DNA from 2 places in the Streptomyces sp. NPDC055103 genome. Region 1 is predicted to be linked to the other one. Evidence: predicted binding sites of a transcription regulator. Region 1 holds the regulator's gene; the other holds the start of a gene.
The links. The regulator HspR, encoded in region 1, represses chaperone genes until heat shock. The targets are predictions, from matches to a motif close to TTGAGNNNNNNNNNCTCAA.

Region 1 (3,405 bases):
GCCCGTTCCGAGGCCGAGGCCGCCCCGTGCCTGACGGAACTGTCCCTTCTTCACCCGGACCCGGACGACAGCCAGTGGCTGCGCGCGGTGCCGCCCTCCATAGCCCTCAACCAGCTCATCCACCCGATAGAGCAGGAGATACAGTCGCGCCGCCAGCACGCCATCGCGCTGGCCGACGCGTTCGAGCCGTTCCTCGCCATCCACGCGCAGGACCCGTCGGCGACCCAGGCCATCACGGTCCTCGAAGGCCTCAGCGTCATCAACGCGACACTCGACCGCGTCATCAACGAGTGCACGGTCGAGCTCCTCACCATCCAGCCCGGCAGCGGCCGGCGCCCCGAGACGCTGGAAGCGGCCCTGCGCCGCATGGCACCGCTCCTCGACCGCGGTGTCCGGATGCGCACGCTCTACCAGCACACCGCCCGGCACCATCCCGCCACCCTGGCGTACGTGGAGCGGGTCGCCCCCTACGGGCTCGAACTCCGCACCCTCGAAGAGATCATCGACCGGCTGATCATCGTCGACCGCAAGGTCGCCTTCGTCCCGGCCCGCAGCGACCGCCAGGTCGCCCTCGAACTCCGCCACGAGGGCCTCGTCCAGTACCTCGTCGGCGTCTTCGACCAGTTCTGGCTGCACGGCGTGCCGTGGGAGGAGGAGATCCCCTACAGCCCGTCCGTGGACGGCATCGGCGGTGTCCAGCGGTCCATCGCCAAGCTCCTCGTCGAAGGGCACGTCGACGAGGCCATCGCCCGGCGCCTCGGCATGAACGTCCGCACCTGCCGCGCCCACATCGCCAAGCTCGCCGCCGCCCTCGGCAGCGGCAGCCGGGCGCAGCTCGGCTATCTCATCGCCCAGTCCGGCATTCTCGAACGGGACAACTGACCAGCGTGTACGTACAGATCGGCCTCGACGGACCCGCGGGGACGCTCCGGGTCTCCGGCCACGGGCTGCCGACCGTGGAGCTCGTACGGGCCCCGGGGACCCGCCCCGACACCCACACCCCCATCGGGACCCGCAAGCCCGCCCTGCTCGCGCTGACCGTGGACGGGGAGCCCGCCCGCATCAAGCCCGCGCGGGGGCGGCTGCTGCGCTCCTCGTACCGCGTCGACGCCCGGGTCGACGGCGTCCGCTACCGGCTCGTGCCCTGCTCGTACGTGGAGAGCCGGCTCACCCGGAACGGGCGGCGGCTCGGCACCCTGGAGTCCCTCGGGGACGGCCGGGTGGACGCCGACTGGGACCCGGCGGCCGAGCCCACCCCCCGCGACCACGCCCTCGGCACCGCCCTCGCCGCCGCCTTCGGCACCGGGGCGGCCCCGTGGTGGGAGACCGTCGGCGACATCGTGGGCGAGCTGATCCCCTGACGCCATGACGCTCTGACGTCCTGACGCCCTGGCGCGCGTACGGATGAGGCCCCCTCCACCGTCGTGGAATGGTCCTCATCCGTATACGTACGTGCCGTGCGGAGCTATTCGCCGCGCTTCGGACGCCAGACCACCAGCGCGCTCGCCTGCTGCACGTCCTGGTACGGCACCAGGTCGCGGCGGTACGAGGCGTGCACCTGGGCCTCGCGCTGCCGCATAGCCGCCGCCGCGCCGTCGACCGCGGCCGACAGCTCGGCGATCCGGCTCTGCAGCGCCGCGACCTGGTTCTCCAGCTCGATGATGCGCTTGATGCCGGCGAGGTTGATGCCCTCGTCCTGCGACAGCTGCTGCACCTGACGGAGCAGCTCGATGTCACGGGCCGAGTAGCGCCGCCCGCGGCCCGCCGTACGGTCCGGGGAGACCAGACCGAGACGGTCGTACTGCCGCAGGGTCTGCGGGTGCAGACCGGACAGCTGGGCCGCCACCGAGATGACGTACACCGGCGACTCGTCGGTCAGTTCGTACGGATTGCGTCGGCGCCCGTCCACGGGGTCACGCTCCCTTCGCGGCCTGGAACAGCTCCGCCCGGGGGTCCTCGGAGGCGGTCGCCTCGCGGAAGGTCTCCAGGGCCTCACGTGCCTTGTCGTCCAGCTCCTTCGGCACCGCGACCTCCACCGTGACGAGCAGGTCGCCGCGGGTGCCGTCCTTGCGGACCGCGCCCTTGCCGCGGGCGCGCATGGTCCGGCCGTTCGGCGTGCCCGCGGGCAGCTTGAGCGTCACCGCGGGGCCGCCGAGCGTCGGGACCTTGATCTCGCCGCCGAGCGCCGCCTCCGTGAAGGAGACCGGCACCGTGACGGTGAGGTTGTCGTCCTTGCGGCCGAAGACCGCGTGCTCGTCGACGTGCACGACGACGTACAGGTCGCCGTGCTGGCCGCCGCGCTCGCCCGGGGCGCCCTTGCCGCGCAGCCGGATCCGCTGCCCGTCGGTGACGCCCGCCGGGATGCGGACCTGCATGGTGCGGGAGGACTTGGCCCGCCCGCTGCCCTTGCAGACCTCGCAGGGGTTCTCGGCGATGAGGCCGCGGCCCTTGCAGTCGACGCACGGGTCGGTGAGCGAGAAGCCGCCGCCGCTGCCGCGCGAGACCTGTCCGGTGCCGACACAGGTCGGGCACACCCGGGGCGTGCCGTTCTTGTCGCCGGTGCCCGAACAGGCCGTGCACGGCTGCTGGCTGGACATCCGCAGCGGTACGGTCGCGCCCTCGACGGCCTCGATGAAGCTGAGCGTCACCTCGGACTCGATGTCCTGGCCGCGGCGCGGCTGGGTGCGCGCACCCGGGCCGGCCCCGCGGTTGAACAGGCCGCCGAAGACGTCCCCGATGCCGCCGCCGCCACCGAAGCCACCGGCTCCGCCGGGGCCGCCCTGGGCGCCTCCGAAGAGGTCGCCCAGGTCGAAGTTGAACGAGCCGCCGCCGGGGCCGCCGGGAGACCGGAAGCCGCCGTTGCCGAAGAGGGCGCGGGCCTCGTCGTACTCCTTGCGCTTCTTGGGGTCACCGAGGATGTCGTTGGCCTCGGAGATCTCCTTGAAGCGCGACTCGGCGCTCGCGTCACCCTTGTTGGCGTCCGGATGGTTCTCGCGGGCGAGCTTCCGGTACGCCTTCTTGATCTCGGCCTCGGTGGCGTCCTTGGGGACGCCGAGAACCTTGTAGTAGTCCTTCTCGACGAAGTCCTTCGTGCTCATCGACGTCCCTCCTTCCGGACGATCGTTGCGTCACCCCTCTTCGGGGGCACCGCTCTCCTCGTCGGCCTTCTCTTCCTTGGTGCCGGGCGTGGCGCCCGGCTGGGGCTCGGCCACCGCGACCCTGGCGGGCCTGATGGTCCGCTCGCCGATCCGGTACCCGGGCTGCAGGATCGCCACGCAGGTCGTCTCGGTGACGTCCGGCGCGTACGAGTGCATCAGGGCCTCGTGGATCGTCGGGTCGAAGGGCTCGCCCTCCTTGCCGAACTGCTGCAGACCCATCTTGGCGACGACGGTCTCCAGCGATTCG
Region 2 (3,405 bases), on a different contig from region 1:
GCTGGTTGCGGACCCCGGCGAGGCCGCCGTTGACGACGACCTCGACGAGGACCTCGCCGGGCCGGGGCTCCTCGTGGGGCGCGGTCGCACCCGTGCTCGGGTCGGCGGTACGGGGCGGCTCAGGTGTACGGGTCGGCTCGGCGGTACGGGGCGGCTCAGAGGTACGGGTCGCCTCGGCCGTACCACTCGGCGCCGGTGTCTCCACGGTCTCCGGGGGCGCGCTCGTGCCCGACGCCGGTCCGCCCGACGCCGGTCCGCCCGACGCCGGCCCGCCCGGCGCGGGCGGCGCCCCGGAGCCGCAGGCGCTCGCGCCGCCGGCCAGGACCGCCGCCAGCAGCAGAGCCCCGCACCACTTCGCCCGTACGCCTCGGCCTCGCACCATGGATCGAGCATGCCCCGTACGGGGTGCTCCGCGCAGCCGGACGGTCAGGTTCCCGACCGGACGATTCCGGTGAGGGGCCCGCGGTAGCGCCAGTCGAGGGAGTCGTACAGCGCGAGGCCGTCCGTGGTCGCGGCGAGGACACCGGTCTCGGCGCCGGCCTGGGCGGCGGCGGCCTCCAGGGTGCGCATCACGTTCGCGCCGAGGCCGCGCCGCCGGTGTGCGGCGTCCGTCTCGATCTGGTCGGCGACGGCGGTGGAGCCGGTCGGGGCGATCTGGCCGCGCGCGGCGAGGGTGCCGTCCGGGGCGAGGACACGGACCCGGATGACCCCGTCCCGGACCTCGACGGTCCGGGCGTACCCCTCGGGCGGCGCGGGGCGGGCGCCCGGGTCCAGCGGCTTGACCATCATGAAGCCCGGGTCGTCGGGGACGGTCCAGTCCTCGGTGATCCACGGCGCCACCTCCTCGGGCGTCGCCATCACCTTGAGCCAGCTGAACGGCTCGGTGAGCCGCGCGCAGAGCGCGCCGACGGAGGCCGCGTCGGGGGCGGGCAGCACATGGCGGACGACGTGCCGCGGCAGGCCCACCTCGATCCGGTAGCCCCAGGGCTCGACGACGGCGGGCGGGGTCTCCCGGGAGACGGTCCAGCCGGCCACCCAAGCCGACGTAATGGCTGCGATATCCATGCGGTCATTACATCGGCAGGTAGTGCGGGCGCGGAAGGGTGATCGCTCAGAGCGAACTACCGCCGGGGAACATTCCTGGGCTCACGTGCATTGAGTCCGTACAGCTCAACTTGACTGCCGAAGGGGAGATCATGGCTTCTGCGACCACGGCGTCCGCGCCGCTCACTCTGCCTGTGCTGCCGCTCGACGACGAGGTCGTGCTGCCCGGAATGGTGGTACCGCTGGACCTGTCCGACAACGACGTACGAGCCGCCGTCGAGGCCGCCCAGGCGGCCGCCCGGCCGGGCGGCGGCAAGCCTCGGGTGCTGCTCGTCCCCCGTGTCGAGGGGACCTACGCCGGGACCGGCGTCCTCGGCGTCGTCGAGCAGGTGGGACGCCTGTCCGACGGCGACCCCGGCGCCCTGATCCGCGGCCTCGGCCGCGTCCGCATCGGCGCCGGTACGACCGGCCCCGGCGGCGCCCTCTGGGTCGAGGGCACCACGGTCGAGGAGACCCTGCCCGAGCCGCTGCCCGGCTCCGTGACCGAGCTGGTCAGGGAGTACAAGGCGCTGGCCACCAGCTGGCTCAAGAAGCGCGGCGCGTGGCAGGTCGTCGACCGCGTCCAGCAGATCGACGGCGTCGGCGCCCTCGCCGACAACTCCGGCTACTCGCCCTTCCTCACCGTCGAGCAGAAGGTCGAGCTCCTGGAGACCGCCGACCCGGTCGCCCGTCTCAAGCTCGCCACCGCCCAGCTCCGCGAGCACCTCGCCGAGCAGGACGTCGCCGAGACCATCGCCAAGGACGTCCAGGAGGGCGTCGACAAGCAGCAGCGCGAGTTCCTCCTCCGCCGCCAGCTCGAAGCCGTCCGCAAGGAGCTCCGCGAGCTCGGCGACGGAGCCGACTCGCCGGCCGACGAGTCCGACGACTACCGCGCCCGCGTCGAGGCCGCCGACCTGCCCGAGAAGGTCCGCGAGGCGGCCCTCAAGGAGGTCGACAAGCTGGAGCGGTCCAGTGACCAGTCCCCCGAGGGCTCCTGGATCCGCACCTGGCTCGACACCGTCCTCGAACTGCCCTGGAGCGAGCGCACCGAGGACCAGTACGACATCACCGGCGCCCAGGCGGTCCTCGACGCCGAGCACGCGGGCCTGGAGGACGTGAAGGAGCGCATCACCGAGTACCTCGCCGTGCGCAAGCGGCGAGCCGAGCGCGGCCTCGGTGTCGTCGGCGGCCGCCGCGGCGGAGCCGTCCTCGCCCTCGTCGGCCCGCCCGGCGTCGGCAAGACCTCGCTCGGCGAGTCCGTCGCCCACGCCATGGGCCGGAAGTTCGTCCGCGTCGCCCTCGGCGGCGTGCGCGACGAGGCCGAGATCCGCGGCCACCGGCGGACCTACGTCGGCGCCCTGCCCGGCCGGATCGTCCGCGCGATCAAGGAGGCCGGGTCCATGAACCCGGTGGTCCTCCTCGACGAGATCGACAAGGTCGGCTCCGACTTCCGGGGCGACCCGGCGGCAGCCCTCCTCGAAGTGCTCGACCCCGCGCAGAACCACACCTTCCGCGATCACTACCTGGAGGTCGAACTCGACCTCTCCGACGTCGTCTTCCTCGCCACCGCCAACGTCCTGGAAGCCATCCCGGAGGCCCTGCTCGACCGCATGGAGCTGGTCAGGCTCGACGGGTACACCGAGGACGAGAAGGTCGTCATCGCCCGTGACCACCTGCTCCCGCGCCAGCTGGAGCGGGCCGGCCTGGAGCCGGGCGAGGTCGTCCTGGAGGACGCCTCCCTGCGCAAGCTCGCCGGGGAGTACACCCGGGAGGCCGGCGTCCGCACCCTGGAGCGGGCGATCGCGCGGCTGCTCCGGAAGGTCACGGCCCAGCACGAACTGGGCGACCGCGAGCTGCCGTTCACCGTCACCCCGGAGGACCTGCGGGACCTGATCGGCCGGCCGCACCACGTGCCGGAGTCGGCGCAGGACCCGGCGGAGCGCCGCACGGCGGTGCCGGGCGTCGCCACCGGACTCGCGGTGACCGGCGCGGGCGGTGACGTCCTCTTCGTGGAGGCGTCCCTCGCCGACCCGGAGACCGGCGCCGCCGGGCTGACCCTCACCGGTCAGCTGGGCGACGTGATGAAGGAGTCCGCGCAGATCGCGCTCTCCTTCCTCCGCTCGCACGGCGCGGAGCTGGAGCTGCCCGTCACCGGCCTCAAGGACCGGGGCGTGCACATCCACTTCCCGGCGGGCGCGGTCCCCAAGGACGGGCCGAGCGCCGGCGTCACGATGACGACCGCACTCGCCTCGCTCCTGAGCGGCCGGCAGGTCCGTACGGACGTGGCCATGACCGGCGAGGTCTCCCTCACCGGCCGGGTCC

Region 2: a site for HspR is predicted at 1,156-1,174, ahead of lon (endopeptidase La). Genes of this name have one in related genera too.

The regions. Positions count from the first base shown of each region.
Region 1 covers NZ_JBSGTX010000072.1:31,164-34,568, reverse strand. Annotated here, with positions in the region: gene ACWFR1_RS33045 (helix-turn-helix transcriptional regulator) at 1-882, shown strand, start outside; gene ACWFR1_RS33040 (hypothetical protein) at 888-1,361, shown strand; gene ACWFR1_RS33035 (heat shock protein transcriptional repressor HspR) at 1,466-1,909, opposite strand; gene dnaJ (molecular chaperone DnaJ) at 1,914-3,098, opposite strand; gene grpE (nucleotide exchange factor GrpE) at 3,129-3,405, opposite strand, start outside.
Region 2 covers NZ_JBSGTX010000010.1:62,999-66,403, reverse strand. Annotated here, with positions in the region: gene ACWFR1_RS09305 (hypothetical protein) at 1-382, opposite strand, end outside; gene ACWFR1_RS09300 (GNAT family N-acetyltransferase) at 427-1,065, opposite strand; gene lon (endopeptidase La) at 1,197-3,405, shown strand, end outside.